3 regions of the Paraglaciecola sp. 2405UD69-4 genome follow, and region 2 is predicted to be linked to each of the others. Evidence: predicted binding sites of a transcription regulator. Region 2 holds the regulator's gene; each other region holds the start of a gene.
What was found. The regulator sigma-54, encoded in region 2, starts transcription at its own class of promoters, with help from an activator protein. The targets are predictions, from matches to a motif close to GTTGGCACGNNNNTNGNNT.
Positions count from the first base shown of each region.

Region 1 (10,898 bases), on a different contig from region 2:
GCTCTTTTTGGCGCTCCCACTGAGCCACCAGATCAAGCTGAGATTTAGACATCCGCATGCCTCTTCAGTATCAATATAAAATTAATCACCCGGTACCTAGCCCACCGCTTAAGGTATGCATGTCTGCTGTGCTATGTTCAAAATCCAAAACCTGCGTCATACCTTGCTGCAAAAACGCGTTGATAGCAGGCTCAGCATTAACAGATAAATCAATTCGGGGATCCGTGCCTTTTGTATAAGCTCCTATGCTAATAAGATCTCTGTTTCGTTGATACGTTGCATACACTTGGCGAATACGCCTTGCTCTTAATACATGCTCTTCAGACACAACCATGGGCATCACACGACTAATGGATGCTTCAATATCAATAGCTGGATAGTGGCCTGAGTCTGCTAAATCGCGGGACAAAACTATATGCCCGTCTAATATAGCTCGCGCAGCATCAGCAATCGGATCTTGCAGATCATCGCCCTCAGTTAGCACAGTATAAAATGCGGTGATAGAGCCTTGGTTTTCAGCACCATTACCTGCCCGCTCAACTAATGCTGGAAGCTTTGCAAATACAGAAGGCGGATATCCTTTTGTAGCCGGCGGCTCGCCAACAGCTAGGGCAATCTCTCTTTGCGCCATAGCGTAACGGGTCAAAGAGTCTATTAGTAATAAAACGTTTAATCCTTTATCTCTGAAATATTCAGCAATAGTTATGGCCGTCTCACACCCTTTAAGGCGCATCAAAGGAGAAGTATCGGCAGGAGCGGCAACGACAACGGCTTTTTTCCGCTCTTCTTCACCCAAAATATCTTGAATAAATTCCTTTACCTCTCGGCCCCTTTCCCCCACTAAGCCTACAACCACTACATCTGCAGTCGTCCCTCGGGTCATCATTCCCATTAATACACTTTTACCAACACCACTACCTGCGAAAAGCCCCATACGTTGCCCAGATCCAACTGTAATAACAGAGTTTATCGCCCTGACGCCGACATCTAAAGGTTGTGTGATGGGTTTGCGTATCAGAGGATTCATAGGGGGTTTGGTCAGTGGAACACGGGTTTCGGCATCGATAGGACCTAGGCCATCAAGGGGCTGCCCGTTACCGTCAACCACACGGCCTAATAACCCCATACCAACAGCTAAACCTTGCTCTCTATTTAAAGGCATCACTCTAGAGCCAGGTACGATACCTTTTACTGCTTCGGTGGGCATAAGATAAGTAATATTTTCTGCAAACCCAACCACCTCAGCCTCTATCTCACCTTCTATAGTTTGTATTAAACATTGGCTGCCTACTGGCATTTGACAGCCCACAGCTTCTAGAGTCAAACCAATCCCTCTAACCAATTTTCCGCTGGCAACCACAGGGGCATGGGGAATTTGATTCTTAAGCTTTTTTATCCGTTCTAACATTTTTAAGAGTTACTCGTCAGTTGCGCTGGTTGCTAAATGACTTAAACCTTGCTCTAGCAAAAACTTATCAATAACGTCTCTTACCCTGCGCTCAACTGTGATATCCACCGCATTAGTATCTGTTACTATTTCACACCCGCCAGCTGATAGTTCAGGAGATGCAATGATATCCCATCTGTGCTTTGTAATTTCCTCTTCAGAAAAGTGGTTGTTTATTCGTTCAATATCATTTGGATGTAAATGGATTTGATAATGCTTTTCTTGGATGGGTAGTACTTTCAACCCCTCACTAAGGGCTTGAAATATAAGGTCATCGTTGGTTTTAACTTCACTACGAATTACGCCTCTGGCTAAACTTACCGCCAATAACACCAACTCTTGCTCTAGCTGTTTTTCAACTTTGCTAACAGGATGTTGAATACTCTCAATCAAGCTTACCCAACTGGCTAGGTTTTGTTGTGTTTGCTCTTGCCCACTTGCCAAGCCTTCTTGCATTCCCTCTTCTAGGCCTTTGCTGTATCCTTCTTTTTGGCCATCTTCTAAGCCTTTTTGAAATCCCTCTTCTTGTCCTTTTTTGTGGCCATCAGCATACCCTTCGGCATGGGCTGCGGCTCTAATTTCTTCAATTTCTTCAGCAGTAGGTGGCAGAATTTCTACTTCAGGCTCTGGCGGTTCGTATTTCCAATCAGACTTTCGGTTCAAAGCGTTGGTTTTTTCTAAATCTGCTTTGTTTACCTGCGATTCTACATAAGGTAAGTCCCAAGCTTTAAACTCTTCATCTAATTCATCATCAGTCATACTGTTTCTCCAAAAAAATCAGTAGACATTTATAAGAACTCATCACCGCCACCACCGCCTAGCATGATTTCACCTGAATCAGCTAAACGCCTGGCAACAGACAGAATTTCTTTTTGAGCCGTTTCTACTTCGCTGATACGAACCGGCCCCATGGCCTCTAAATCATCAATAAGCATTTCAGCGGCACGTTTAGACATATTCTTAGTTATCTTGTCTTTGAGTTCATCTTCAGCCCCTTTTATCGCTTTGAGCAGTGCTTCTTGCTGCACTTCTCTGAGTATGGCTTGAATTGCTCTGTCATCCACTTCAGAAAGATTGTCAAATACAAACATTAGATCTTGGATTTGTTGACTCATTTCTTCATCTTGCTCACGGATAGCATCCATCAACTGACCTTCAATATTAGTATCTAGGTAGTTCATGATATCAGCAGCAGACTTGAGCCCTCCCATTTTCGCCGCTTGGGTACCAGCTTGACCGGCAAACTGTTTCTCCATGATCTCATTCAATTCTTGTAATGCTGCCGGTTGTACCTCTTCTAAGTTTGCGACTCTCATCATTAGATCAAGGCGGACTTTCTCAGGGAATTGACTCAGAATTTCAGCTGATTGCTCAGCATCTAAGTAAGACATAACAATAGTTTGGATCTGCGGATGCTCATTTCGAATAATACTGGCAACCTGTTTTGAGTCCATCCATTTTAACGAGTCTAAGCCTTTCGCCCCAGAGCCCATCAATATTTGATCAATTAAGTTAGCAGCTTTATCTTCACCTAATGCAGACGTTAAAGCTCGCTTAACAAAGTCAGTACTTTGGAATCCAATGGTGCTGTAATTTTGGATTTCTTCGATAAAATTTTTGTGAACAGCAGTAATTTTAGGTTGGGTCATGTCTTCAATTGAAGCCATAGCTTGCCCTAGTTTTTGTACTTCTTTAGGTTCAAGGTGTTTAAGAATTTGTGCTGCATCTTCTTCTGATAAGCTAAGTAGTAAGATAGCGGCTTTGTCAACGCCTTCTAACTTTCCAACGTCGTAGCCTACTTCACCGGTTTCTTGTTCTTCATCCACAATCTAGCCCTCAATATCCCGCTTACTGAACCACACCTTAATCATCTAACATCATCCAATTTTTAACAACCTGAGACGACAACTCTGGCTCATTTGCCACTAATGCTCTAACAGCTTTTAGTACATCTTCATCTTTGTGTAAATCAGGTAGCATGAAAGTACCGTCTGCCGCAAAACCAACTTGAGATTCATCAAACTCTTCAGCTAATAGGCTAATATTTTCATCCCCTAAATCTAAGCCCTCATCTGCATCCAAGTCATTACTCTTGATCTCTTCTGGGTGAATCAGTTTACTCACCATAGGTCTCACCACAAATAGAATTAACAGTGCGATGATAAAGATGCCCCCACCTAGTTTAATCATAGGTAGGAATACAGGGTCTTCCCAGAATGGAACATCAACGGCTTCAAAGTCTCCCTCCCTTGTAAAGGGAATACTTACCACTTCTAAAGAATCTCCTCGGGTTACATCAAATCCAATACCGCCTTGCAGTAAACGACGTATATCTAATAACTCTGCCTGCTGCCTAGGCGCGGTTGTTTCGGTACCATCTGCTGCGATAGTTGAAACATAGTCTAAGGCCACAGAAACACTTAAACGGCGAATAACCCCAACTTGCTGCTTAGTATGGCTGACTGTGGTGTCTAATTCGTAATTGCGAGTTTCTTCTTTATGGTTTCTACCAGGTGTAGTTTGTTGACTTGAGTTAAAGTTGGCACGTTCTGGAATATTTGCATCCAACGGAGGTTGGTTAGTCAGGGCACCAGGAATGCCTGCTATCACGCCACCTACACTGTTATCTTCAACTGTCATTTCGCTTCTGATAGCAGGTAAATCAGGATTATAACTGCGCTGCGTATGCTCTACAGACGTAAAGTCCATAGTGACATCGGCCTGTGCTGTATAGTTGCCAATCCCTAATACTGGAATAAGAATAGAGTCAATTTTCTCTAGGTACTCACTTTCACGCTTTTTTTCTAACTCATATTCTTTTCGAGAACGAGCCGCTTCGGCATCTTGAGAGCCTGAGTTTAACAAGCGACCATTACTGTTACTCACTGTGACTCTTTCTGGCTCTAAACCTTGAACGGAAGAAGCTACGATATCAATTATCGAATTGACCTCGCCCGTAGAAATCATTGATCCACGTTTACTAGTGACTACTACAGTGGCGCTGGCTTTTTTCTCTCGCCTTGCAAACACATTTTCTTTGGGTAGGGCTAACAAGACTTTTGCTCTGGCAATGGAGTTTATTTCTTCAATTGTACTGGCGATTTGTCTTTCTCTGGCATGTTTTAAGCGCTCTTTCTCAACACGCTGGCTCACCCCAAACCCCATATCTTGCATAATAATATCAGTACCAGCAGACTCCCCTTGGGAAATACCTTGTCTAGTCATACCAATTTTTATACTTTGATATTGCTCAGCACTAACATAAATAACATTGCCTTCTAAACGGTAATCTATCTGAGCTTGATCAAGATAATCTAGTGTTTCTATTAACTCCTGAGTCTCCATCTTTGCTAAAGGACGATAATCTGGCTCTCGCGCCCAAAGAAAAATAAGCACCGCTATAGCAACACAAATCACTAAGGCTACAATCAAAGTGATTTGGCGCACCATGTCGGCATTGCCAACAGAGTCCATAAAACCTGATTTTTGTTCTGCACTTGAGTCGTTAGGATACAAATCTGTATTCATATCGCTCATTGCTAATTCTGTACCCGCAGCTTCAGCCAAAACCTAACTCCTAAACTGGCATGTTCATTATTTGTTTGTAGGCATCAAGTACTTTATTTCTTACTTGAATCGTAGCCTCAAACGCGATACCGGCTTTTTCTTTAGCGATCATTACGTCAGCTAAACTAAGGCTCTTATCGCCCATCTCGAAAGCCATAGCTTTATCTTTTGAATCAAGTTGCATTTCATTTACGGTACCAACAGCTTGGCTCAATAGCTCTGCAAAATTTTGAGAAGATGGATTAGTCGTCAGTGAGTTAGGATCACCAAGCCCTATTTTTGTCTGCTCGGCCATGCCTTGCAGTTCTTGATAGAGTGACTGTGCTTTTATATCCATGACTAACTCCCAATGCTGGTGATGTACTTTATTTTGAAACACTATATCTTTGTAATTAGCAAGCTGAGTGCCAAAGTACCAAGTCTATCCAAAAAAATATTTCATATAAATTACAATAACTTACGAATTTAAGAAGTGTATATTCGGGTGTCATATTCTTGACAATTAGCACAAAGACGTAGGTATAAAAAAGCCACCAATCATGGTGGCTAATATTTAAGCTGGCTAAACCTTAAACAACAAAAAATATTAAGCTGGTAAGTCAATTCCAACTTCGCGCATTTTTGCTAACTTGTAGCGTAATGTTCGTGGGCTTATTCCTAAACGTTCCGCCACATCTTTACGGCGACCTTTACAGCTTTGTAATGTATCTAAAATAATTTGATGTTCTTGCTGTCTTAACTCAGATCCTAATTTACTGCTGTCTTCCTCAATGACTTCAGTCTCAAACGTTCGGGTCCCTGTCGATAAGTCTTGTTCTATCATAAGATCGATTGCATCAATCTGAGTGCCATCAGACAAAATCAACGCCCGTTGAATGACATTTTCTAACTCACGCACGTTACCTGGCCAACTATGCTGCAATAGCTTGCTGCGACCAGCCGCAGTTAGTTTTGGTATTGCGTTACCTAATTTTTGACAATGCCGTTCGATTAAATGCTCAGCTAAAGGCACTATATCTCCAGCTCGTTTATCAAGCGGTAACCAAGTCAGAGGAAACACATTAAGGCGATAATACAAATCTTCTCTAAATTCACCTGCGTCAACAGTTTGCTTTAAGTTGCGGTTACTTGTAGCAATAACCCTTACATCAAGGGCAATAGTTTTACGGCTTCCTAGTCTTTCCACTTCTTTTTCTTGCAGCACCCTTAACAACTTGGCCTGTAGACTAAGGTCCATCTCGCTAATTTCGTCAAGTAAGATGGTGCCTCCCTGAGCTTGTTCAAATTTACCGGGGCAAGCTTGTAATGCTCCAGTGAAAGCACCTTTTTCGTAACCAAATAATGTGGCTTCAAGCATGTTTTCTGGAATAGCAGCACAATTAATCGCCACAAACGTCTTTTTACTGCGATTTGACTGATCATGAATATATCTTGCCAATACCTCTTTACCAGAACCACTGGGGCCGAGCACCATGACGGTGGCTTCTGATGTAGCTACTTTTTTAGCAAGCGTCAAAAGTTGTAAACTACTAGGATCATCAACAACAGGGGTTCGTGACTCAACCTTATGGGCTGGAGCATAACACCCCACTAAATTAAGCAGAACTTCTGGCGCAAAGGGCTTAGACAAATAGTCTGTGGCTCCATCGCGCATAGCCTGTACTGCATCATTAATCGTTGCGTAAGCTGTCATTAAGAGAATAGGAAGATTAGGATGCTTATTTTTGATATTTTTAAGCAAAGACAAGCCACTCATACCCGACATTTGGATATCACTAACCACTAAATCTACTGACTGTTCTGATAAAATTATTAACGCTCGCTCTCCGCTATCAGCCTCAACCACTTGGTAACCACCAAGCAACAAGGTATCAACTAGCGCTTCACGTAAGCCAGCATCATCTTCAACGATTAGTATTTTAGCTTGACTCATATTTATCTCCCCGCCGCATCGGCATATTGTAGTTGCGACTGATTGTATTGCGCAGATTTAGCCACATTATCGGCCTTATTGTTTGCTTCAAGTACTGGTAATGCCATAGTAAAACACGCACCTCCTGTGGCTAAATTACTAACAGCAATTTGCCCTTGATGAGATTGAGCGACACTTTTAACCACTGCTAAGCCCAACCCTGTACCATTACTTTTTGTGGTAAAAAAGGGTTCAAATATTCGAGTGACATTTTCTTTTTGAATACCAGGACCATTGTCCATTACACATAGCTTTACAGTATTTGGTTTCTCGGTGCACAATTTGGCGGATAGACTAATTTCAGCATTCGCTGGAATAACAGACAGAGCATTGTGAACAAGGTTTTGCAAGGCACCAAGTAACGCAGTTTGATTCCCTAAAATATGAATATCCTGCTGCGGCTCTTGAACCAAAAACGTGGCTTGGTGTTTTTGCAACATAGCATCAACCCCCTGCTGCAAATCGGCCAACAAGCTTTTAATTGAAACACGACTGACAACTTGAGCATCGCCACTTTTTGCAAAAAGTAACATATCATTTACTTGGCTTTCTAAATCTCTGAGCCTAGATTGCAGCTTGTCACTGAATTTGTCGCGAGCATTTTTCGTTAAGGTGTTATTTGATAAATTAGCCGCATATAGCATAGCAGCAGACAAAGGAGTACGAATTTGATGGGCTAAAGACGCTATCATTTTTCCCAATGAGGATAATTTTTGTAAATGTCCTATACGCTGTTGTAACTGTCTAGTTTCAGTCAAATCTGTCAGCACAATAAGCTGACCAGGCTCTTTTCCTAGAGGCGTAATAGATAATTTTACTTTGCGACCATCAAATAATGAAACCTCATGGCCATCATCCGCTTGAGGCTTAAATGAACGAAGTATAATGGCCCGCCATGATTGACCTTCTAAGGGCTCACCTAGTAAAGTTTTAGCTAGTTGGTTGGACTGTTTTACTACCCCTTTGCCATCAACTACAACTACACCAGCAGGCATGACCTGTAACAAATGCTCTAGGCGATTAGCTTGTAACCGCAATGCCTCTACCTCTAAAGAATCTTCAGAAGCAATGTGAGAAGTATTGGAAACAATATCAGTCCTCACTAAAGTGTCTTTAAATATATTATTTGGCAAGCTGTTGGTAGACCCCATAAATTCCTCACGTCAAAACTTAGACAGAATGATTACAGGTATTACAAAGCACATGTCATGCCAAAAGAAATTACCTTTTAAAACATAATGTTACGAGAATAAAATGAGATATAGCCTGTCAAAGAAATGGCGGCCAAGTGGACAAATAGGCCAATGAAGAGGGTTATGCTTTGTTAATATTATATTTGCGCATTTTTTCTACCAAGGTGGTACGACGCATTCCTAAGGTCTCGGCTGCACGGGCAACCACCCAATCTTGTTGCTCTAAGGCTTGTGAAATTAAGCTCACTTCAAGATCAGAAATATACTCTTTTAAGTTTAAGCCATCTGCAGGTAACTCTTTAGAAGATGAATCATCAATAGTACCAGATTCTTCATCTTCAGCACTTTCTCTAAATAACGCATTAATGGCTTCACGCTCAAGTAACTCATCTGGGTACTCAGGCTCATAAGGGTCAATATCTAAATGTTTATATTTAAAGGGAAGGTCCGCTAAATCAATGAGCTGCTCTGGATAAAGTATCATCAAACGCTCAACCAAGTTAGAAAGCTCACGGACGTTTCCAGGCCACTTATGTTCCATCAATGAGCGTATTGCATTTTCTGTAAATTTAATCTGTGCGTTATCTTCTTGTAATCGACACACCAGCTCTTGTAACAATAAAGGAATATCTTCTTTACGCTCTCGCAATGCAGGACTATCAATCGGAAATACATTAAGGCGATAGTATAGATCTTCTCTGAAGGTACCATCGGTGATCATAGACTCTAAGTTTCTATGGGTAGCAGCAATCACTCGCACATCGCACTTAATAGGTTTAGTACCTCCAACCCTTTCGTAGGTCCGCTCTTGCAAAACCCTTAAAAGCTTGACCTGCATTTGCAATGGCATGTCGCCTATCTCATCTAAAAAGAGCGTACCGCCCTCTGCCATTTCAAATCGTCCTTTACGCGTTCCAATAGCCCCAGTAAAAGCACCTTTTTCATGACCAAACAGCTCACTCTCAAGAAGCTCACCAGGTATAGCACCACAATTAACAGGTATAAAAATACCCTCTTTGCGATTTGACAAATAGTGGACGTTTCGAGCAATAACTTCTTTTCCGGTTCCTGACTCACCTAAAATTAACACATTTGCTTCTTTAGGTGCCACTTGCTCAATCAGATGCCTGACATTTTGGATTTGATCACTTTTCCCCACCAAGCTACGAAACAGCTTTGGTTTATGGTTTGCTAAGGGATTAGTAGCCGGTTGACGACGGCGGTATTCTTGACACCTATGTAACATTTGCGTCAATGCAGGATAGGTAATAGGCTCGTTTATAACACCAACAATATTCGAAGTTGGTTTAAAATCTTCATATTGCCCTAATATAATAAAAGGAACACTCGGAAATTTTTCAGCAACATCACTTACTAATTCGGGACTCGTACCGTCGACAAGAACGGACTCGATACCTTGATTAATCTTTAATGTTTCTACGGCCGAAGAAAATAAAATACTAGAGCAGCATTCACCAAGAAAGGTAAGAATAGTAGTAAGATTATTAGCTTGCTCTTCATCAGAACAAATAATCAAAATATTGCTCATGCATCCTCAGTTTTGCGTTTTTTCGATTTTACCATATGAGATGATTCTAACCATTCGAGAGGGGATAGCAACTGAATTTCAAGCAATTTTAACAAAATGCTTTTTTATTGAGCAATCACTAGCTTGTTGAAACAAACCCCAAAAAAAAGAGTAGCTTAGCTACTCTTATGAAAAACCTACTAGGTAAGCAAACTATCCATTCAACAAGGATAACGCCTGCCCTTGTTGTTGGTTTGCTATTTCTTGAACAGCTAAACTGGTTTGCCCCAAAATACTTGCCACTGCATTTTCAGATGTGGCTTGGGCATAATCAGTATCCTGAATACGGCTTCTTGCAGCAGCTAAATTCACATTAGTTTGAGTAAGGTTTCGCGCGGCACTTTCAAATTGACTTTGAGTAGCACCTAAGTCTGTTCTAGCACTACCAACAAACTCAATTGCAGCATCAGCTGCAGCTAGGGCATCCTCTACACCATCTGCGGTACTCAAGTCTACATTCAAAATATTATCTAAACCCGCTACAACGTCTTTCGTAGCCACACCTATTTTCTGGTCAGCATTTGCGCCAACTTGAAAGTCAATGGAACCATCACCGGACAATAGTGACTTTCCTGCAAATTCTGTTTGCTCTATTGTTTGAGAAATGTTTTCTTGCAGTTGACTCACTTCTGATTGAATTGCTTGACGGTCTGCATCACTTAACAGACCATTACCAGCCTGCACTGATAATTCGCGTATACGGTTCACATCATCATTTATTCCCGACAAGCCGCCTTCTGCAACTTGGGTCAAAGACACACCGTCATAAGCATTAGTTACTGCTTGACGGCCGCCTTCTACTTCTGAAGTCAAACGATCAATTATCTGTTGAGCGGCAGCACCATCTGCGGCACTGTTAACCCTTTTCCCTGATGACAACTTCTCAAGTATGGACTCTTGCTTATTTTGTACTTGTTGTAATAACGACGTATTTGATTCTGAATTAAAATTAATCATGACGTTTCCCCAAATAATATTTCTAAAATACTAGCAGAGAGATGCACAAAAAGTAATCTGAAATATAAATCCCCATTAATACCTTTGCATAATATTTCATTGCGGAAGATAACAAATCAATGAAATAATAAAATTATATGCTTAGTTTCAATAAATAGAGTTCACACAATACAT
Region 1 is NZ_JBLIXM010000002.1:908,589-919,486, forward strand. It holds gene fliJ (flagellar export protein FliJ) at 1-52, opposite strand, end outside; gene fliI (flagellar protein export ATPase FliI) at 86-1,408, opposite strand; gene fliH (flagellar assembly protein FliH) at 1,418-2,206, opposite strand; gene fliG (flagellar motor switch protein FliG) at 2,236-3,273, opposite strand; gene fliF (flagellar basal-body MS-ring/collar protein FliF) at 3,311-5,014, opposite strand; gene fliE (flagellar hook-basal body complex protein FliE) at 5,025-5,351, opposite strand; gene ACMUMK_RS10460 (sigma-54-dependent transcriptional regulator) at 5,601-6,947, opposite strand; gene ACMUMK_RS10465 (sensor histidine kinase) at 6,950-8,137, opposite strand; gene ACMUMK_RS10470 (sigma-54 dependent transcriptional regulator) at 8,301-9,728, opposite strand; gene ACMUMK_RS10475 (flagellin) at 9,921-10,724, opposite strand; gene ACMUMK_RS10480 (6-hydroxymethylpterin diphosphokinase MptE-like protein) at 10,897-10,898, shown strand, end outside.
Region 1: the regulator sigma-54 is predicted to act here: its motif matches at 5,408-5,426, upstream of fliE (flagellar hook-basal body complex protein FliE).

Region 2 (10,898 bases):
TGTAAAAAGAGCACCACTTTGAAACAACATGCTCATTTCGCGGCGAACTTCGAACAGTCGGCCTCTACCCATATTGGGAATAGACTCTCCTTTGAACCTTATATCGCCTTTATCGGGAGTAAGCTGGCCTCCCATCAAACGTAGCATAGTGGTTTTACCAATTCCGCTGGGACCCATTATCGCGGTGGTTTTTCCCTTTTTTATGCGCATAGAAATATTGTCGTATATGATCCGACCGCTACGGCTAAAGGTTAGGTTATCTATTTCAATCAAATTTTCCATTGATATGGCAATGTTCCAATTTTAAGTAGGTGTTTAAATGTTTTTACTAGACTGTGGTATATTGTATTAGGTTTCTCAATCGAATAACAAAGAGAAAAAGTAACAAGGTATATTCAATTTCATCAGCAAGGTAACAAAACACCTTCAAATACACCTTTTGCACCTAACCCCAAGTTTAAGGTTGGAACATTCTGTTCGTTACATTACTAGACCTCCCCCTTAAAAGAAAAGTTGCAAAATATTTATGTTTAACTCCATATGCAAAGCAATCTCTTTTTGCGACAATTGAAGATTATAGTGTTTGAACTGTTTTACTAATAGAAGTGAGCTTTTGTGATTTTTGAAGCGGGATATTTTTTAGTTTGGTTGATTGTATTAAGTTGGTCAGCCGATAGGTTTGTTTACGGCGCTTCAGCTTTAGCAAAAAACATTGGCGTTTCGCCCATGATAATCGGCTTAACTATTGTAGCAATGGGCTCCTCTGCTCCAGAAATTATGGTTGCCGCAACAGCATCATTTAACGGAGTGACAGACACAGCCGTTGGTAATGCGCTCGGTTCTAATATAACAAATATAGCCTTAGTACTTGGGTTTACTGCATTGTTAAAGCCTTTATCGATTGCCTCTAGCACCCTGAAAAAAGAAATGCCTATTTTACTGCTTGTATCTATATTGGCTGTGTATTTCTTATCTGACGTCATACTTACCCGCTTTGAAGGCATTATCCTTATTGTGTTGTTCTTCATCACTATCGGTGGGTTAACCTGGATGTCCTTGAATATGGACAAAGGCGATCCTCTGGAGCCAGAAACAGAAAACGAAATCCCTTCCGATGTTAGCACCGGCAAAGCTATTTTTTGGGTAATAGTTGGAATGATAGTGTTACCTCTGAGCGCCCATTATATGGTTGGCTCTGCAGAAATAATTGCTCGATACTTTGGTTTAAGTGAATTAGTTATAGGTTTAACCATTATTGCTATAGGCACTAGCCTACCTGAATTAGCAGCTTGTATCGCTGGTGTTCTCAAAAATGAAGACGACTTAGCTTTAGGGAATATAATTGGATCTAATATTTTCAATATTTTAGCCGTTCTTGCTATGCCAGGCCTAATAAACCCAGGAGAAATTGACATCAATGCAGCAAGTAGAGATGGCTTTGTTATGCTTGGGCTCACCTTATTGTTAATTATATTTAGCTTTAATTTTAGAGGCTCGAGGCGCATTAACCGAGTAGAAGGTTTATGTTTCTTGGCCTGCTTTGCTGGCTATCAATTTTTGTTATTTAGTTAGATATCCCTATGACAAAATTTAAACAATCTGCACTTCAAGTGTTAGAAATAGAAAAACAAGCGATTGAACAGTTAACTCAGTATATTGATGACGACTTTACCAAAGCCTGTGAACTCATCATGGCATGTAAAGGTAAGGTGGTGGTGTCTGGTATGGGTAAATCAGGGCACATAGGCCATAAAATATCTGCCACCCTTGCAAGTACCGGTACGCCAGCCTTTTTTATGCATCCAGCGGAAGCCAATCACGGTGACCTTGGAATGCTCACAGAACAAGACATACTGCTCACAATCTCCAACTCAGGAGAAACCGCAGAGCTATTGGCATTAGTACCAGTTGTAAAGCGCCTAGGTGTTACTATTATTGCAATGACATCTAATGTTAATAGTGCTTTAGGGAAATATGCTGACGTTAAACTTTGCGTAAAAGTTGAAAAAGAAGCCTGTTCTCTTGGGCTAGCTCCAACATCCAGCACCACCGCCACATTAGTCATGGGCGACGCCCTTGCAGTAGCCCTATTAGATGCGAGAGGTTTTACATCTGAGGACTTCGCTATGTCTCATCCTGGCGGCTCTTTGGGTAAACGACTATTGTTAAAGCTTGACGATATCATGGTAAAACATGAAGCTTTGCCTTTGGTTTCACCAGATCAAACCTTAAGCACAGCCCTGGTAGAAATATCTAAAAAAGCCCTTGGTATGACGGGTGTTGTAGATGCATCTGGAAAGCTACTGGGCATTTTCACTGATGGTGACCTAAGGCGAGTATTAGACAATAAAATAGACGTACATAAGGTTGCCATTAAAGACATTATGACAAAAAACAGCATCACTGCCTCTTCGGAAATGTTGGCTGCAGAAGTATTGAAATTAATGCAAAAACACAAGATTAATTCATTATTTGTCACAAACAAAGAAGGCATACCTGTGGGCGCAATAAATATGCAACTACTACTTCAAGCTGGAATAATTTAACCATGACAATCGAAACACCCTACGGAAAAGTAGAAAAACAACTATTTGAAAAGCTCTCAGAAATTAAATTATTAGCCTGTGATGTAGATGGAGTATTTTCAGATGGTCGTATATACATGGGCCAAAACGGCGAAGAATTAAAAGCTTTCCATACCCGAGATGGCTACGGGGTCAAAGCTCTCTTGAACATAGGAATTCATGTGGTTGTGATTACTGGCCGCAAATCTAAAATGGTTGAAACCAGAATGACAGCCTTAGGTGTAAAACATATATTGCAAGGCTGTGAAGATAAACAACCTGCACTTGAAGCCTTACAATTAGAGTTAGGCATAAAAGCCGAACAAACCGCTGCCATTGGTGACGATATGCCAGATATGGGGATGTTCAATGCAGCAAGCCTAAATATCTGTGTCAATGACGGTCACCCATTAGTGGCAAGCACTGCAGATTATGTTACACAAACGAAAGGTGGATTTGGCGCTGTTCGAGAAGTGTGTGATTTAATCCTGCTAACTAAAGGGCAACTTACCAATATTCATGGCGCTAGCGTATGAGCCGCCTAACGATTTGTATATTGGTTTTGTTTAGCCTTGCCTTAGGACTGAGTTTACCTGCTTGGCTAGAACAGGAAAAAATAGAAAACTTACCCGAAACTGAAGAAGCTTGGATACCAAACTATCAAGCCAATAAAATGAAGAGCACTTTGTACGACAAGTTTGGGCAGATTAACCATCAGGTATATGCTGAAAAAATGGAGAATTATGACTTACTAGGCTTCACACTTTTCAAGGAACCAAGTTATTTGTTATATGCTCAAACGTTACATTCTTGGCAAGTAGACGCAAAAGAAGGGACGCTATACGAAGATCAAAGGTTACAATTTGAAACAGACGTAAAAGTGACGAGCTTAAGTGAAGAAGGCTATGTACAAACTATTCGCACTAACTTTATCGAAGTAAACTTAACAGATAAGACCATGTATTCTGATCAGGCTGTAGAGATTATTGGCCCGAACTATGTCATTAATAGCAATGGTTTTACCGCAAACTTAGAAACCCAAAAATACGAGTTACTTAACCATGTCAAAACCGTATATCAACCTACTGCGTCACGCTAGCTTACTGGCTGCGTTGCTATTTTCAGCGCAGAGTGTAGCCGGCAAAGATGACTTTAATCAAAAGATTGAATTGTCTTCTTTATATCAGCAAGCAGACGGGATCGCTAAAAAAGCATTCCATGAAGGGAATGTTGTGATAAAACAAGGCTCGTTAGAGCTTAAAGCTGATGAATTAGAGATTGATGCAAGTGCTGGAGACGGCAAAGAAATATTCATTGCCACGGGCAATCCAGCAGAGTACTCCCAACAACAAGAAGACGGCAGTATTGTCACCGCAAAAGCGAACAGAATTGAATATAAGCGTGAGTCACGTGCACTGTCTTTGTCAGGTGGAGCGCAGATTGAACAAAATGCAAGTAGCGTGAAAGGTGAATCTATTGTGTTTAATATGGAACTTGAACAAATTATTGCTCAAGGTGACGAACAAGGCAGCGTGCCAGTCATTACAACTTTTCAGCCCGTCTCCAAAGAAAAGTCAAACGCAAAAAAACAACAGGATAAACAACCTTAATGGCCTTATTAAAAGCTAGCCATTTAGCAAAATCATACAAGTCTCGACAAGTAGTACGGGACGTTAGCCTAGAGGTTTCAACCGGGCAAATAGTTGGTTTACTTGGGCCAAATGGTGCGGGAAAAACTACCACTTTTTATATGATTGTAGGTTTAGTACCTTTAGATAAAGGTGACATTTATATTGATCAACAAGAATTAACCTTACAGCCCATGCATGTGCGTGCTAGGCAAGGTATAGGTTATCTTCCACAGGAAGCATCAATATTTAGAAAGCTCACTGTATACCAAAACCTAATGGCAATATTGCAGACTAGAAAAGAATTGTCTAAAGAACAAAGGGAACAACAAGCAGACGCGCTACTAGATGAATTCAATATCAATCATATTCGTAATAGTCTAGGAATGAGCTTATCAGGTGGCGAAAGACGCCGAGTAGAAATAGCAAGAGCACTAGCAGCAGATCCTGATTTTATACTTTTAGATGAACCTTTTGCAGGGGTTGATCCTATATCAGTTAACGATATTAAAGTCATAATTCAACATTTACGAGACCGTGGTTTAGGTGTTTTAATAACAGACCACAATGTACGGGAAACCTTGGATGTATGCGAAAAAGCTTACATTGTTAGTCACGGTGAATTAATTGCGTCGGGTACGGCGGAAGATGTTTTAAGTGATCAACGTGTAAGAGATGTATACCTAGGTGAACAATTCAGGCTATAGTTAGCACATACGTTAACTCGGCTGATAAACACATTACATTAAATATAAGAAGTGAATGAAACCCTCTTTACAGTTAAAATTTAGCCAACAGCTCACAATGACACCTCAGTTGCAGCAAGCTATCAAGCTGTTGCAGTTGTCTACTTTGGATTTGCAAACTGAAATTCAAGAAGCCCTTGATTCAAATCCATTACTTGAAGTTGAAGAGCAACACGACAATGCCAGTGGCGATAAAGCACTTGAAACCAACCACTCTGCTGACTCAGCAGAGAAATTAAGCGAGCAACAAGAAGTCAACGTTGACAGCGTAGAAGCTGGCGATGCTCTGCAAAATAATGATATCCCTGAAGATTTACCTTTAGACAGCACTTGGGACGAATACCTAAGTGCATCATCTGCCCCAGCTCCAACATCATCCTCATCGAGTTCAGGCTCAGCCAGTGATGATGAACCTGTGTTTCAAGGGGAAACCACAGACAATATTCAAGACCACCTGCTGTGGCAAATGCGCCTCACTCACTTCAGTGAAACAGATGTCGCCATAGCAATGGCCATCATTGACTCTATTGACGAAGCTGGTTATTTAACGATAAGTACAGAAGAAGTGCTAGCCAGCATGGACGATGAAGAAATAGAGTTGGATGAAGTTGAAGTCGTGTTAAAGCGTATTCAGATGTTTGATCCAATTGGCTCAGGTGCGAGAAGCGCACAAGAGTGTTTACTTATTCAACTAAACCAATTTTCTCCTGATACACCTTGGTTAGAAGAAGCCAAGATGTTGATCACCGACTATTGTGATCTCATTGGTAGTAAAGATTATCGAACCTTAATGCGCAAAACCCGCATGAAAGAAGACGAATTACGTGAAGCAATGCGCTTACTACAAACTCTCAACCCAAGACCAGGAACAGCCATAGTTACTGGTGAATCTGAATACGTAATTCCAGATGTATCGGTTGCCAAAAAGAACGGCCGATGGACAGTAGAGCTCAACCCAGACAGCTTACCAAAACTTAATGTAAATCAGCAATATGCGGCCATGAGCAAGAGTGTAAAAAGCTCAACTGACAGTCAGTTTATTCGCTCGCATCTCCAAGAAGCTAAATGGTTTATAAAAAGTGTTGAAAGTCGTAACGACACCCTACTTAAAGTCTCTAATTGCATAGTTCAGCAGCAAATGGGGTTTTTCGAGCATGGTCCAGAAATGATGAAACCTATGGTGTTAAATGATGTTGCCGAAATGGTCGACATGCATGAATCCACCATTTCACGAGTTACTACTCAAAAGTATATGCACACACCACGTGGTATCTTTGAGCTTAAATATTTCTTCTCAAGCCACGTTGCCACAGAAACAGGTGGCGAATGTTCTTCTACGGCTATACGCGCTTTAATTAAGAAGCTAGTCGCAGCAGAAATGCCCAGTAAACCACTAAGTGATAGTAAAATTGCTCAATTGTTGGCCGACCAAGGCATAATGGTCGCGCGGCGGACAATAGCAAAATATCGGGAGTCCTTAATGATACCCCCGTCAAATCAACGTAAGAGCCTACTATAGGCGCATTAAAGAAGGAAAAGGCGATATGCAAATTAACCTTACCGGTCATCATGTAGATATTACAGATTCTTTGAAGAACTACGTCGACACCAAATTCACTAAGTTGGAACGGCATTTCGATCATATCAATAACGTACACGTCATTTTAAATGTAGAAAAGCTAACCCAAAAAGCAGAGGCAACTTTGCACCTCAGTGGTACTGAAGTATTCGCAACATCAGAACATTCTGATATGTATGCTGCGATAGATGGATTAATAGATAAGCTCGATAGACAGGTGTTAAAGTACAAGGAAAAGCTACAACGCCACTAACTTAAATTCCTTACAACAATTAGAATATGCCAATGGAAATTAAAGATATCCTTCACCCTGACTGCACCTTGTGTGCAGTTCAGGGAGCAAGTAAAAAAAGAATCCTGGAACATATCAGTGATATTGCTAGTCAACACTTACTAGAAATAGATCAAGCCACCATTTTATCTTGCCTTATGTGCCGAGAAAAAATGGGTAGCACAGGGATTGGCAATGGCATAGCTTTACCCCATGGGCGCCTTGAAAATCTAGAAGAGGTGATTGCAATAGTTGTTACCAGCGAAACGCCTATCAACTATGAAGCTATAGACAATGCTCCTGTTGATGTTTTTTTTGCAATATTAGTTCCCACAGATAAAGCTTCAGAACACCTTGGTACTTTATCGGCAATTGCCGAAAAACTAACAAATAAAGAAACGCTGAAAATGATGCGTGCCGCCACTACAGACGAAGAACTATTCAAGGCTGTAGTCGAATGAAACTTATCATTACTAGTGGTCGCTCTGGCTCTGGCAAGTCTGTAGTACTAAGATCTCTAGAAGACCTTGGGTATTATTGCGTCGATAATATCCCAGTTAATCTGCTCCCCACATTAATTCACACGGTAGTAGATGAATACCAACAAGTAGCTGTTAGCATTGATGTTCGAAACCTCCCTAAAGATCCAAATGAACTAGTAGAAATTCTTAACTATCTACCGGAATCTTGGGATGTGACCATTCTTTACCTTGATGCCAGCGACGATATTCTAATAAAACGCTTCAGCGAAACAAGACGATTACACCCATTATCAAAACAAAATAAATCCTTATCCGCTGCAATTCAGGCAGAAAGCCAACTGCTTGCCCCTATCGCTGAGCGAGCTGATTTATATTTAGATACAGACCAATTATCGATACATCAGTTAGCAGAACTAGTGCGAGAAAGGATTTTAGGCAAAAAGAGTTCAAGGTTAGTATTGGTATTTGAATCTTTTGGATTTAAATATGGAACACCAAAAGATGCCGACTATATGTTTGACGGGCGATTTTTACCCAATCCCCATTGGGAGCCAGATCTAAAACATCTCACAGGTTTAGATGCCCCAGTACAAATTTTTCTAGGCTCACAGCCAATCGTGACTAAGTTTATTTGGCAAATTCAAAATCTAATATCCACTTGGCTCCCCCACTTAGAAAGAAACAACCGTAGCTATGTCACCATTGCCATTGGCTGTACAGGTGGACAACATCGCTCAGTTTACGTGGCAGAAACCCTTGCGAAAGCATTTACAGACTCACATCCTGATGTACAAATACGGCATCGCGAACTAAATCGCTAAGCCTTACAAAGAAGAACGCTATGGCCACATTCGAGAAAACATTACTGATTGTCAACAAGCTTGGACTTCACGCTAGAGCTGCCACGCAACTGGTTCAGTTAACCAATAAGTTTGATGCTGAGATCACTTTGCATCTTGGCGAAAAAACCGCTTCAGCTAACAGTGTGCTTGGTTTAATGATGCTAGAAGGCAATCAAGGCAAAGAGATTAGATTTGTGAGTGAAGGACCAGACGCCAAAGAGGCGTTAGATGCAGTGGAAATATTAGTGGCAACTCGCTTCAATGAAGATGAGTAAACGAGTATTTATCTGTTAAAAAAGAGCTAGCTGCCTCCGCATCCCAATTCAACTTTTACCCCAGCAAATTTAAAAAGTATCTCCCCGAACTAGCAGACATTCAAAAACCTGATTGCCACTCTTACTAAAGCGACTAATTTGACGCTTAGTGATAGGATAAGCCCATAAGAAGACATGTATCTAAAAGGTAAATTTTGTGGACCTAAGTGATAACCTATTAATGGATTGGCTGCCCGCATTAGTCACTTTATGTTTTTTTGGCTTTGTAACTTGGCTAAGTCAAAAGCTCATGCTCATAAGGCAACAGCATAAAGGCAATGAAAACACCTTTTCTCGCCAAGTAGTAACGCTATTGCTATTACTTGTGGGCTTAATCAGTGTGGTGATTTCACTGCCCTTAAAGGAAAATCTTGAGATACAAATCCTTAGCTTGATAGGCTTAGTTTTATCTGGATTATTAGCATTTTCCTCTACGACTATATTCGGGAACTTAGTCGCCGGTACCCTACTTCGCTTTACTCAACCATTTGGCACAGGTGATTTTATTCGCATCAATGGTACTTTTGGCCGTGTCACTGAGCTGGGTTTATTCGATTGTGAGGTGCAAACAGAGTCACGAGAGTTGGTGTCTATCCCAAACAGTATATTGATCACTAATGCGGTCACTGTAGTACGCCGCTCCGGTACCATTATTTCTGTTGAGTTATCCTTAGGCTACGACTTACATCATAGTCGTATCGAGGAATTATTGTTAAAAGCAGCCGAGCAAAGTGGCCTTGAGGACGGCTTTGTCCATGTAACCAAGCTAGGAGATTTTTCTGTTAGCTACAAAATCAGTGGTTTGCTCGTTGAAGTTAAAAACCTGCTAACTGCACGTTCCAATCTACATAAGTATGTATTGGACTGCTTGCATGATAACGATATTGAAATTATGTCTCCTAATTTCATTAGCCAACATGCAGGTCCTGATGCTAAACGCATGATTGCTCACTCTCCTGCATTTAAAAAGGTGAAAGATGAGTCTATTGCTGAAGACTTGATTTTCGATAAAGCAGAGCAAGCTCAACAAATAGAAAATGACAGGCTCGATATGTTGCAAAGAATCGAGCAGCTAAAAGAGAGCCTTAAGCATGCAGAGAAAGATAAGCAGCAACTTATTGACGCTGAAATAGAACAGCTAAAAATTAAAGTAAGCGAATTAAAAGAGGTTGCCGAGGACCCAGACAATAAATAAAACTACTTTCTTATTTAAAGAGATAGGAAGTGATTAACTTCCTAGATAAAGCTAGCTTCATCATACTGTATAAAAAGTGCGTAAATATGTACTGACCAAAGGCCGTGCATCCATTACACTATTTGTCGTTATGAGCCCTTGTAACACTGTTTCTTTTTAACCCTCAATATTGGATACATATACGTTAACTATGCCAGACACCTTTGAATCCAAAAGCATTCGTAGCCAACGTCATGCTATAAACGAAGCATTACAGCTTGGCCAAAACGACCTCGCCACAGAGTTGTTACAAAGCCTACAACCCTGTGATATTGCTCTTTTATTGGAATCAAGCCCAAGCCGCAACCGAATAGATATTTGGCAGCTTATCTCCCCTAGTTTATATAGTGATGTGCTAGAGGAGTTATCCGAAGACGTTCGTAATGGCATATTAGATACCATGCAGCCAGATATGGTATCCGATTTGTTAGAGGAGATGGATACGGATGACCTAGTAGACACCCTACGAGGCCTTCCTGAGGCTGTCTCACAAGACATTTTAGCAGCTATGGATGAACAGGATAGGCAAAGAGCTGAACTCGGCCTGTCATATGGTGAAGACACAGCTGGCTTTATCATGAACACAGACGCCATCACACTGCGTCCCAAAATTAATGTTGATGTGGTTTTAAGATATCTACGTTTAAAAGGTGATATTCCCGAGCACACAGATACCCTTTACGTGGTCGATAGTGAGGACAAGCTCATGGGTGGCGTTGCCCTCACAAAATTAATTACCGCTGCTCCCGACACTCCAGTAGAAACGCTAATTAAAGACTCAGAAGCAATTCCTGTTGATATGGATGACGGTGAAGTTGCCAATCTCTTTGAGCGCTATGACTGGTTATCTGCCCCAGTGGTAGATAAAAACAATCAATTAGTAGGCCGAATCACCATAGATGATGTTGTAGATATCATTCGAGAAGACGCTGAACACTCCATGATGAGCATGGCAGGGCTAGAAGATGAAGAAGATACCTTTGCGCCTGTAATAAAAAGTACCCAACGCCGTTCTATTTGGCTGGGAGTAAATTTATTTACTGCCTTAATGGCTGCAGCAGTTAGCGATATGTTTGAGGCAACCTTAAGCCAATTAGCGGTACTTGCTATTTTAAATACAATAGTACCTAGTATGGGTGGTGTTGCTGGTAATCAAACTCTCACCCTAGTGATAAGGGGTATGGCCCTAGGGCATGTAAGTTCTGCCAATGCTAGGTGGTTAATCAGTAAAGAATTAG
Region 2 is NZ_JBLIXM010000003.1:148,086-158,983, reverse strand. It holds gene ACMUMK_RS12905 (ATP-binding cassette domain-containing protein) at 1-282, opposite strand, end outside; gene ACMUMK_RS12900 (calcium/sodium antiporter) at 616-1,572, shown strand; gene ACMUMK_RS12895 (KpsF/GutQ family sugar-phosphate isomerase) at 1,581-2,546, shown strand; gene kdsC (3-deoxy-manno-octulosonate-8-phosphatase KdsC) at 2,549-3,100, shown strand; gene lptC (LPS export ABC transporter periplasmic protein LptC) at 3,097-3,663, shown strand; gene lptA (lipopolysaccharide transport periplasmic protein LptA) at 3,626-4,174, shown strand; gene lptB (LPS export ABC transporter ATP-binding protein) at 4,174-4,899, shown strand; gene ACMUMK_RS12870 (RNA polymerase factor sigma-54) at 4,955-6,457, shown strand; gene hpf (ribosome hibernation promoting factor) at 6,483-6,770, shown strand; gene ptsN (PTS IIA-like nitrogen regulatory protein PtsN) at 6,803-7,249, shown strand; gene rapZ (RNase adapter RapZ) at 7,246-8,091, shown strand; gene ACMUMK_RS12850 (HPr family phosphocarrier protein) at 8,112-8,387, shown strand; gene ACMUMK_RS12845 (mechanosensitive ion channel domain-containing protein) at 8,584-9,621, shown strand; gene mgtE (magnesium transporter) at 9,812-10,898, shown strand, end outside.

Region 3 (10,898 bases), on a different contig from region 2:
AATTAAAAGTCGCATATCATTAACACTCCTTTGATCCTTAGGAGTAAACAAAAAAGTAGCTCTAATTTCGTGGTCGAAATTAGTTTTAAATACTCTGATTTGGCTAATATTTCCGTTAGTTGCTGAAATATCTGCGGCTAAGTCTTCTGGGTTTAGCTTTACACCTTCAGGCGCGGTAAAATCAACGATGAAGCGACGGGTTAAGTTGTCTTCATCGACTTCTTCGCCGGGTAATCTATCCGAGCCTTGCAAGGTACGTATTACTTTTGATTTATCGTAAGCGTAAGCATCGCCACTGACAGTGCTTAACTCATAATGCACATGGATACTGTCACCCTGCTTCACTGGTTTGTCATTCACCCAATAGGCCACGATATTGTCATGGGTTTCAGAATTAGTGGGGATTTCTACCAACTCTAAGCGGCCTTGATTAAATCCTTTATAAGGTCTAACCCAAAAGCCAGGGCGTTGATGATAATGAGCTTCACTATCAACATAATGTTCGTATTGGATATCCCGCTGCAATAATCCAAACCCTTTAGGAGCTTTATCTCCCAAAGAAGTAATACGTAAACGGTTTGGGTTATCTAATGGTCTCCAAAGACGCTCATTATTGGCGGTAACTAACATCATTCCGTCACTATCGTGGACTTCAGGGCGGTAATCGTCAGGCTTAGACATTGAGTTTTCGCCGTACAAAAACATACTTGTGAATGGCGCTAAACCAACCTTGTCTATGTCTTCTCTGGCAAATAACCAAGCTTTTACATCAGTTGTTGCGTCACCTGTGGTTTCTGCACCTATTTTAAATTTATAGATACCCGTCATAGATGGACTGTCCATCTTGGCGTACACACTTAACCTTTCACCACTGGCAGGCTCTATTAACCAAAAGTCAGTAAAATAAGGAAACTCTTCACCTTCTGGCATGCCTGTATCAATCGCGATGCCTCGTGCTGATAAACCATATTTTTGGTTTTGGCCTATCAATCGAAAATAAGTGGCACCTAAAAAGGCGATTAGCTCGTCTTTGTATTTATCGCTATTTAATGGGTAATGGACTCTAAAGCCCGCAAAACCCACATCTTCGTTAATTTCATCTGCTAAAAACTCGGCTGGAGGATCATAGCGAAAATAATCAGTATTAAATGGCAGCCCAGTTACACGATTCTTATAATCAATCATGTGAATATTGACTGGATGTTTATATAAAAAGCCTGAATGAAATAACTGTACTTCAAAAGGATAAACCCCGCGCCAAATACTTTCTTTTGGCTCAAACCTTATCGCTCTGTACTGCTGATAATCAATTCCATTTAAAGCTTCATTCTCAATTGCTGGAACTGGCTCAAAATCTATCTCTGCTTCAGCTTTAGCCTGAAGTACCAGTTTACGAAGTAACGGACTACTTTCACTTGGTAACTCATCCTGCTGTATGTTTTGCGCAGACACATTTCCTGAACTTACCAATACTAATACCGACGCAAAAAAAACGTATTTTAGGGACAAACTACTCTCCTTATATATTTAAGTAAACTGCATGTAATAACCAATCAAATGCACTAATTACGCCACTTTTAACTAAATTTAGCGTAAATTTAAAATTTAAATTGATACTACCCCATTTAATACTAAAGTCGTAGTTTTGCGGATCAAGCAAATATCAAAAAAGCCTCCCTTTTTATAAATGGAAAAGTAACAGCCACCTTATTATGTCTTAAAAAAGAGACAGCTCTGAGCTCGTTCAGCTAGCTATTATTTTTGGCTCATTTTTAATGACATAGATAAAGATAATTAAAAGCCAACAAATCCCCTAAAACTAGCTGCAAGCTCTAAGAGCTGGGCTCTTCCAATGGCCCAAATAAGGTCCGGAATGGTTATTGCTACATCACTAGTGGCTTGAATCCAACCCTTAAAAACATTCAGCCAAGAAAAATAGTGATCCATATTTAAAGAACAAACGTATTTATCAAGTTAGCTCCAATAGAATAAGGAAGTATCAGTAGCGAGCAAAGTCATAAAGCCTTGGTTGCATAGGCGTATTTTTGTCGTTTATTGCCAGTCTGTATCTAATAAACGTCACTGTAACAATGAATAAAACAATGCTTTAAAACTTAAATTTACCCCTCAATATATGAGGTAGTAGTTGAGTCATAGAGTTGAGATAAACACTTCACTTTATATAATGCTGCGCTGTGAATGTTATTAAGTGAGAAGGTTTTACAAAGATTGTGTATTATTTTCACAATGCAAAAAACAACTAAAAACAGGCGAATATAGCTCAAGCTAGAAAGAAATGAATATGCTAGTTTTTTGAATAATTAAAAATGCCCTTTAGTTTGATAGCTAAAGAACAGAGCTTGTATCACCTATACACATTAGACAGAGGTTACTCTGTAAGAGGACAAAACATTGCTAAACGTATTGCTTGTTGATGATGACTTAGAGTTTGCTGAAGTTGCATCGAATATTATCGAATTTTTAGGGCATCAAGTATCCATTGCCAGCAGTTTAAAAGAAGCATGTGAATGGACGGATAGCCAACCATTTGATCATATTTTGTTAGATTTCATGTTACCAGATGGTAGTGGTTTACATTTAGTCGATCGCCTTGAGAAAAGTAATTCAGCGGCACACATTACTTTTATAACAGGACACCCTTCTGTAAAAGGAATACTAGCTGGGTTCAGTGGACCAAAAGTTGATTATTTAGTTAAGCCCCTGCAGCGTGAAGATATTGAGCAAGCCCTCTCTCGTAAACCTAAACACTCCAAATCCCCCAAAAACTCTAAAATTAAAAGACATTTTGGATGTTTGATTGGTGAATCTGCAGCTATGCAAGAACTCTATTTGATGATTGAACGCGTGGCTCAAACATCAGCAAATGTCATGTTGATGGGAGATAGTGGAGTAGGTAAAGAAGTTGTAGCAAGCGCCATTCACAAGGCGAGTCAGGCAGAAGGTGAATTGGTTGCCACCAACTGTGGCGCTTTATCTAAAGAACTCATTGCCAGCGAATTATTTGGTCACGAAAAAGGGGCGTTTACTGGTGCGGTAGCTAAGAAAAATGGCGTATTTGAGAGAGCCGAAAATGGCACCTTGTTTCTTGATGAAGTAACAGAAATGCCAATTGATATGCAGCCTAACTTACTTCGCGTACTAGAAAACAAAAAAGTAATTCGGGTAGGCGGTGTTAAAGAAATACCTGTTAACTGTCGAGTCGTGTCTGCGACGAACCGCTCTATGGAGTCTATTGCTAACGATAACGTATTGCGAGAAGACATCTACTTTAGACTTGCAGTATTCCCAATAGCCATTCCTGCTTTATGCGACCGTAAAGAAGATATTCCGTTATTAGCCCAAGCATTTTTAGAAGAGCTGAATTTAGAGAATGGTTGCGAATATGAATGGAACAATGGACAGCTTGAAAAGCTAACTAACTTTGACTGGCCAGGCAATGTCCGAGAGTTACGCCATGCGGTACACAGAGCATTTATTATGAGCGACCCTAGCACCAAGGAGATTCAGTTACCCTCTAGTTTTCATTCGCCTTTTTCTCTTGCCAAAAAGCAGGATAAAGGCGTGTCTGCAGGACAGACCATAGAAGATGTAGAAAAAGAACTGATCCGTATCACCTTAGAGCAAGTAGAGGGTAATAAAACTGCCGCCGCCGACATGTTAGGTATCAGTACCAAAACCTTATACAACCGCTTGCATGCCTACGGAGATTTTGAAGACTAGCCCTACACTATAAATACAACCGTAAGCACATAAAATAATTAGGAAGATAAATGTCTCTTGAAGAAGATGTGACACTAAATAAATTGGTACATGACGCTCGTTCACCGTTAAACCGTATTTCAATGAATGCAGAAATGATCAAATTAGTACTTGAGAATGACATGCCAATGGAGAAAGGACTCCAAGCGTTAGACAAAATTATCAATGCTTGCCAAGAATGCAGCCAGACTTTACAGACTATCAGTCAGCAATATGGTGACAAGTAAAATGACACCAACCAATCAAAAACGCTGGTTTGATAACTCGCTGTCAACCTGGGTGGTAATTGCTATTTTAGTGCTTGGGCTAATTATCGGTAATGCCTATATTGCCATCCAAACCATTGGCAAATTATCAACAACCCAAAAACAGCTCTATCAAACCTCTGAGTCTGTGCTGGCGTTAAATGATCTGCACATCTCTATCCTGTCCGCAGAGACAGGACAAAGAGGCTATTTATTAACTGAAATTGATGATTATTTAATGCCATACAGGCGAGCACTTAGAAAAGTGTCCGACCAAATGGCACTAGTGGCCGAGCAAGACTTTCAGCACCCTCTGCAAAGTGAAAAGATTGAAACCCTGCTTTCACTAAGTGAAGAAAAACTAGATGAACTCGAAAAAACAGTCAAACTCGCACTCGCAGAAAGAGAAAGAAGTGCTATTAGCTTAGTAATGACAGGCCGAGGCAGAAATTTATATACCGATATTTTGAGTATCATAAGTGAGCTAAAAGAAGCAGAAATCGAATATCGTGACAGCAGCCTCGAATACCTCATAAAAATACGCCAAGAAGCTAAAATCACCTTTTGGCTGTCGGGTATCACCAGCTCACTTTTGCTCTTTGGCATGCTGTTTATGGCTAAACTGAATATTAATTATGAAAGTAGGTTGCGCCAATCATTAGAAGAACAAAACGAAAAGCTAGCTGAACAAGTCACGGCAAGAACTAAAGAGCTCACCATTTATTCGGAAGAACTCAGTAGAAGTAACAGAGAATTAGAAGACTTTGCATTTGTGGCTTCCCATGACTTGCAAGAGCCTCTGCGTAAAATCAGAGCTTTTGGTGATAGGTTAATGTCGACCTACGAGAAAGAGCTCGAAGGCAAAGGTGTTGACTACATTACGCGTATGAAAGCCGCCGCTGAGCGCATGTCGAATTTAATAAATGATCTATTAGACTTTTCGAGGATCACGACCCGAGGTAAGGAATTTATTAACGTCGACCTCAATGTCATTATGGAAGATATTCTCAGTGATTTAGAAATCGCGATAGAAGAAAGTGGCAGTCACATTAATCTAGATAGCCTGCCCGTAATCAAAGGCGACAAAGGACAGATGTACCAACTCTTCCTTAATCTTCTGTCTAACGCGATAAAATTCAGAAAACCTGATGTCGCACCTATCATCACAATTGCTTACGAACAAAAGCAAATACCCGAAGACATCACTAAGATTTTGAGCGATTGGCATATCCTGACCATTACCGACAACGGCATAGGATTTGAACAAGAATTTGAAGACAAAATATTTGTTCCTTTTCAGCGTCTTCATGGTCGCTCTGAATACAAAGGAACCGGCATAGGACTTGCTGTTTGTCGCCGGATAGTCGAACGACACGGAGGTAAAATTAGCGCCACCAGTAAATTGGGAGTCGGCACAGTGTTTACTGTCACTATTCCCGCAGCCCCTATTCTTTTTGAACACACGGAAAACCAATAATGACTGAAGTAAATAAAAAGCCAATCACTATCTTAATGGCCGATGATGATGAGGATGATAGGTTACTAACCAAAGAAGCACTAGAAGAAAGCCGTGTACTAAACGATTTACACTGTGTTGAAGATGGCGAAGAGTTAATTAACTACCTAAGGCGTGAAGGCAAGTATGCTGATACTAAGCAATACCCTTGGCCTAGTTTAATTTTGTTAGACTTAAATATGCCCCGAAAAGACGGTAGAGAAGCCTTAAAAGAGATCAAAGCGGATCCTAACCTTAAGTCTATACCGGTTGTCATTCTAACCACCTCTCAACAAGAGGAAGATATGGTTAAAGGGTATGGACTAGGAGCGGCGTCTTACATCACTAAACCTGTTAATTTCGAAGGCTTAGTTAATCTAATGAAAGCCCTAGGTAAGTATTGGATTGAGTTTGTAGAATTACCCAACCAATCCTATTAAATTTACTAAGGCTAGCGGAATCAATATGGCAATGAAAAACGCGCGAATTCTTTTAGTAGAAGATGACGAAGATGATTACATCATTGCCAGAGACTGCCTAGAAGAGCTAGATGAGTATACCTTTGAAATAGATTGGGTAGCCACGCCCCATGAAGCACTTGAGCAGCTAAAGGGTAATCAACATGATATTTGCCTTTTAGATTATCAACTTGGTGCCTTAAACGGCCTAACGGTATTAGAGCATTCCACTGCAATTCGCTGCAGAGTGCCTATCATAATGCTCACCGGACAATCGGATAAAGTGCTTGATAAACTAGCACTAGATGCCGGAGCCGTTGACTTTATTGTTAAAAATGAACTAGATAGCCCGCGCTTCACAAGGGCAATTCGCTATGCCCTAGCTCGCCAAGAAGTTGAAAAAGAGCGCTTAGAAAGAATTAATGCTGAGACTAAAAGCCGCTCTAAAGATCGCTTTTTAGCACACCTTAGCCATGAGTTACGCACGCCATTAACCTCAATATTAGGCTATACAGAATTACTGCTAGGTAATCAAAAAGCTGAGCCTGTAAAAGATGAGCTTAATATCATTTTAAATAATGGTAAGCACCTGCTCAGCCTACTTAACGACGTACTAGATTTATCAAAGATTGCTGCTAAAAAGCTTGAGCTTAACCCCACCACCATCTACCTCAACAGCTTTTTGGTTGACATTTACACCCTGATGCAAGTTGCCGCAAACGATAAAGGCATAAAATTAAGGCTAAGTTCAATTACCCCCATACCGGATGAGATCTATAGCGACCCGACCCGTTTACGCCAGATACTGATTAATCTTATTTACAATGCCATAAAATTCACTGATATGGGCTCAGTTGAGATTGTCATTACATCAGAGCGTCAAGATGACCAGTATCAAATCCAATTTGACATAAAAGATACAGGCCAAGGAATACCAACAGAAAAAATAGATAAAATTTTCCAACCCTTTGAACAAGTGGAAGATATGGTATCTAGAAAAGAAGAAGGCGCGGGGCTAGGTCTGGCCATATCATCGGAGCTGGCAACTAAATTCAATGGCAGTATATCTGCTACTTCAACGGTTGGTGAAGGTAGCTGCTTTACTGCTGTGGTTAAATGCGGTGTTACCGCCAATAAACATTGCGCGCCTTTGTCTTTAACAAAGCAATTAGCCAACGATAAACAAACCTCTCTGCCTCCATTACAAGGACGAATATTAGTCGTCGATGATATTCCTGATATTAGAATGTTAATTGGCCATATTACTAACTCATTTGGTTTAACTGTGGATTTTGCTGAAAACGGTAAGCAGGCGCTAGATAAAGCTATCTTAAACTTAGATAACCATACTCCCTATGACGCCATTATTATGGACATACATATGCCCCACATGGATGGCAAAGAAGCCGTAGTCGCAATCCGCGACCAAGGATTTAGTGGTTATATCATCGCCTTAACCGCCGCCACCATGAAAGGCGTAGAACAGCAGCTAAGAACCCTTGGTTTTGATGGTGTGATTTCAAAACCAGTGGATAAAGCTTTACTTCACCATAGCCTATCTAAAGTACTAGCTCCGCAAAACGGACAAAAAGTTAGAGTAGAAAATGAAAAGTCTGAAGCAAATGAGGCAGATAACTCAACCCCATCACATCACATTATGTTGGTGGAAGATGATGTAGATGCAGCAGAAATCACTAAGCTTTTGCTAGAATCATTGGGCGCTAAAGTATCGGTAGCCCATAGCGCTGAACAGTGCCGAGCACTTTTAGCAACCGAAAAAAGATGGGATAAAATTTTACTAGATCTACACTTACCTGACGAATACGGCTTAGACCTAGCAAAGCATAGCCAGCTAACAAGCTACACAGATGAACTAATCATTATTAGCGGTGAAGACCTAAGCGAAGAGCAGCTTAAGCATGAAGGCATTAACAGAGCTTTGCTCAAGCCGTTAAATAAACAGAAACTCGCAACCTTAGTTACTTAAGTCCCGGTAACTTAACCCCAATACTTTAGCCCCAATAGCAATTTCGACCATTGTGTTTGGCTTTATAAAGGTTGCTGTCTGCTTCTTCTAACAACCAAATAGGATCTAGGTTTATATCTTCAATAGAATGGGGCTCACAACTGCTAATACCGATGCTCACACTCAAATATGGGTTACCTTCATACTCATGAGGTATGTGTAGACCTTGTAACTTTTGCAAAACCGCTTTTGCTACTTTTACTGCGCCTTCATGATCGGTATTAGGTAATAGTATGGCAAATTCTTCACCACCAAATCTTGCACCAAAATCTGAATCTCGGGCAGCTACCTGTTTAATCACATTGGCCACTTTCTTTAAGCACTCATCTCCTTCTATGTGTCCAAATGTGTCGTTAAAATGCTTAAAATGGTCAACGTCTACCATCAAAGCTGACAATGGCAAGTTATTTCGTTTCATTCTATACCATTCGCTTTTAAGCCTGGTATTGAGCTGCATTTTATTTGCTAACCCAGTTAAGCCATCAGTGCACGAAACCAACTCCAGTTCCTTGATACTTTTTATTAACTTCATGTAGTTGGCTATTTTGGCGTTAAGCAAAAACGTATTCACGGGCTTGACCATGCAATCTAACGCCCCGAGTTCTAATGCAATCAGCTGCGAATTAACAGAATTGGTTTCGGTTAACACTATCACAGGGATAAAGTTCAGCATTGAGTTAGAGCGAATTTGCCTGAGAGTCTCTACCCAAATATCTTTATCGTCTGCAGCATATAGAATGATCATATCCACATCTTCATTACTGCTTACCTGAAGTACGTCCTCAGTATGTGAAGCACTAACAACATTAAAGCTCTTAGCAAAAGACAATGATAGACATTCAAGAGCTCTTCCCGAGCCCACTAACAACAAGGTTTGGTCTAAGTCTCTATATACGCGACCTAGATAAGCTGACTCTTCAGCCTGTAAAATTTTGTTACTCGTTGCAAACATAATAAAGAATTCCTAAAAATTAGCCCTTAGCTTGGTAATCCATAATTGGCGAGGCAATATCTGCATTTTAACAACCCGTTGGCTTCATAACTTGCAAACCAATTAAAGTGGCTGACTAAAATACAATCTAACGTTCTACTTTCTGTTTCAGCTTTAGGATCAAATAAATTTGATATTACTCTTGAGAGTTTTTGCATATTGAAAGGTTCCTGCTTTAAAGAAAAAAAACGCACATTAAATGGGCGGGTTGAATAACAGCTATGTTCAGTTCTTAACCACCAGCTCATCTACTTTTATCAAACTGATGACTTCAGATACGCCTTCAGTGTTCTCTGCTATCGCTACAGCGAGATCTCGCTCGGACCCTGTTTGACTGACACCACTTAAGGTTACAACAGCATTTTCAACTTCTACTTCAATATCCAAACCACTAACCTCAGGCTCAAATAGCAAACGAGCTTTAACACCGGCTTCTAACTTAGAATCCTGCAAACTATTCAAAACTCGATTATCGTTAGTGCTAGTTTGCTCATCAGAACCTATGGTTAAGTTATTATCTACGACATACACACCATCAATTGCAGCCACTAACTCCTCTGCTAAGGCCTTCTCTACACTGCTATTTACTTTACCGGTAAGAATGACAACACCTTGATTAACATCTGTGTTGATATTGAAAGAATTTAGATTGCTATTAAAAAGTAAAGCAGACTCGGCTCTACCATCAATCCATGCATCTTTAGCTTCACCCTTCCATGTGTTTTTAGCCTGAATACCAAATGAGGTTGTACTAATAGCAGTCGCAAAAATGATTGTAAGTATTTTACGTTTCATAATGACCTCCTATTACAAGTTCACTTAGGCTTATGCTAGTTATATGCCACATAGTAACCACATGTTTTTAAAGGAAATTATTTTCAAGTAACTAAAAAGCAGGTTAAGATGTGTACCCATTTACACACAGAGTGTAAACATTTCACTGTGAGGTTTATCAAATGCTAGGCTCAAATTAAGCCCCATCGAAACGGTAAACTAATGGAAGTGAGAAATCAGCGGGTAGTTACAACAGTTCAGAAAGTAATGGAAATAATCGGGCCCAAGTAGAAATAGATTTAGCCTGTGAAGGTGATGCGCCTAGCATTGCTCCTGCAGAAAAAGCAGATATTAGCCCTTTGGGAGACCCAGCAAATGCCTTAGTCTGGCCCTTAGCAATATTCAACTTACGATTTACATACTGACTAGCGACAAGATAATCACTCTGTGCTTGTTCAAGCTGACGTTTCTGTTTTGATAATACGTTTAACATACTCATTCCTTATGGCTTTGCTTTTTATCAAACAACACCCTTAAAGTGGCATTAAGATTGATAGAGCTTTTTGCCTTTGAGAAAATTGAATAAACACAAACAAGCAACACACCATTACAAGCTATGATGGTCACCGGTATAAAAACCCAATGAGCGCCCAGTGCCACCAGCCCATAACCTATAGCCAAAAGCACAGTTATCCAAACCAATAAGCCAATCCCCACCAAAGTCATCAAACATAATGCACTGACTATGACAGCTTCTACTGAAAGACTCAGATCAGCGGCTACTAAGTCTTTTGCCAATCTAGCTTTCACCAAATAACCTTTAAAGACTTTTTCCCATGAGGAAAGTATATCTTGAGGAGCAGCATCACTGTGCTGCTCCTTTACTCTCGCTGATGCGGCTTCAGAGCCTTGGGCGGTCATGTTGTGAGCCTACTTACGTTTAAGTAAAGATGTTAGCAACACACCTGCAGCGAACGCGATACCCGCGGTGGCTAAAGGATTTTCTTTAGTGTATTTACCTACTGCTGAGCCATCCCAATACTCTTTAGCTTGGGCTTGCTTTTCACTTACATTGGCAGCTGTATCGCTGGCAGATTCTCTAAGTTTCTGCTCTAGTGATGCGCCATGA
Region 3 is NZ_JBLIXM010000001.1:810,847-821,744, reverse strand. It holds gene ACMUMK_RS03670 (glucan biosynthesis protein) at 1-1,509, opposite strand, end outside; gene ACMUMK_RS03665 (sigma-54-dependent transcriptional regulator) at 2,413-3,741, shown strand; gene ACMUMK_RS03660 (histidine kinase) at 3,792-4,007, shown strand; gene ACMUMK_RS03655 (sensor histidine kinase) at 4,009-5,502, shown strand; gene ACMUMK_RS03650 (response regulator) at 5,502-5,960, shown strand; gene ACMUMK_RS03645 (response regulator) at 5,986-7,965, shown strand; gene ACMUMK_RS03640 (diguanylate cyclase) at 7,991-8,956, opposite strand; gene ACMUMK_RS03635 (BON domain-containing protein) at 9,221-9,790, opposite strand; gene ACMUMK_RS03630 (hypothetical protein) at 10,017-10,262, opposite strand; gene ACMUMK_RS03625 (hypothetical protein) at 10,265-10,690, opposite strand; gene ACMUMK_RS03620 (DUF883 domain-containing protein) at 10,700-10,898, opposite strand, start outside.
Region 3: the regulator sigma-54 is predicted to act here: its motif matches at 9,823-9,841, upstream of ACMUMK_RS03635 (BON domain-containing protein).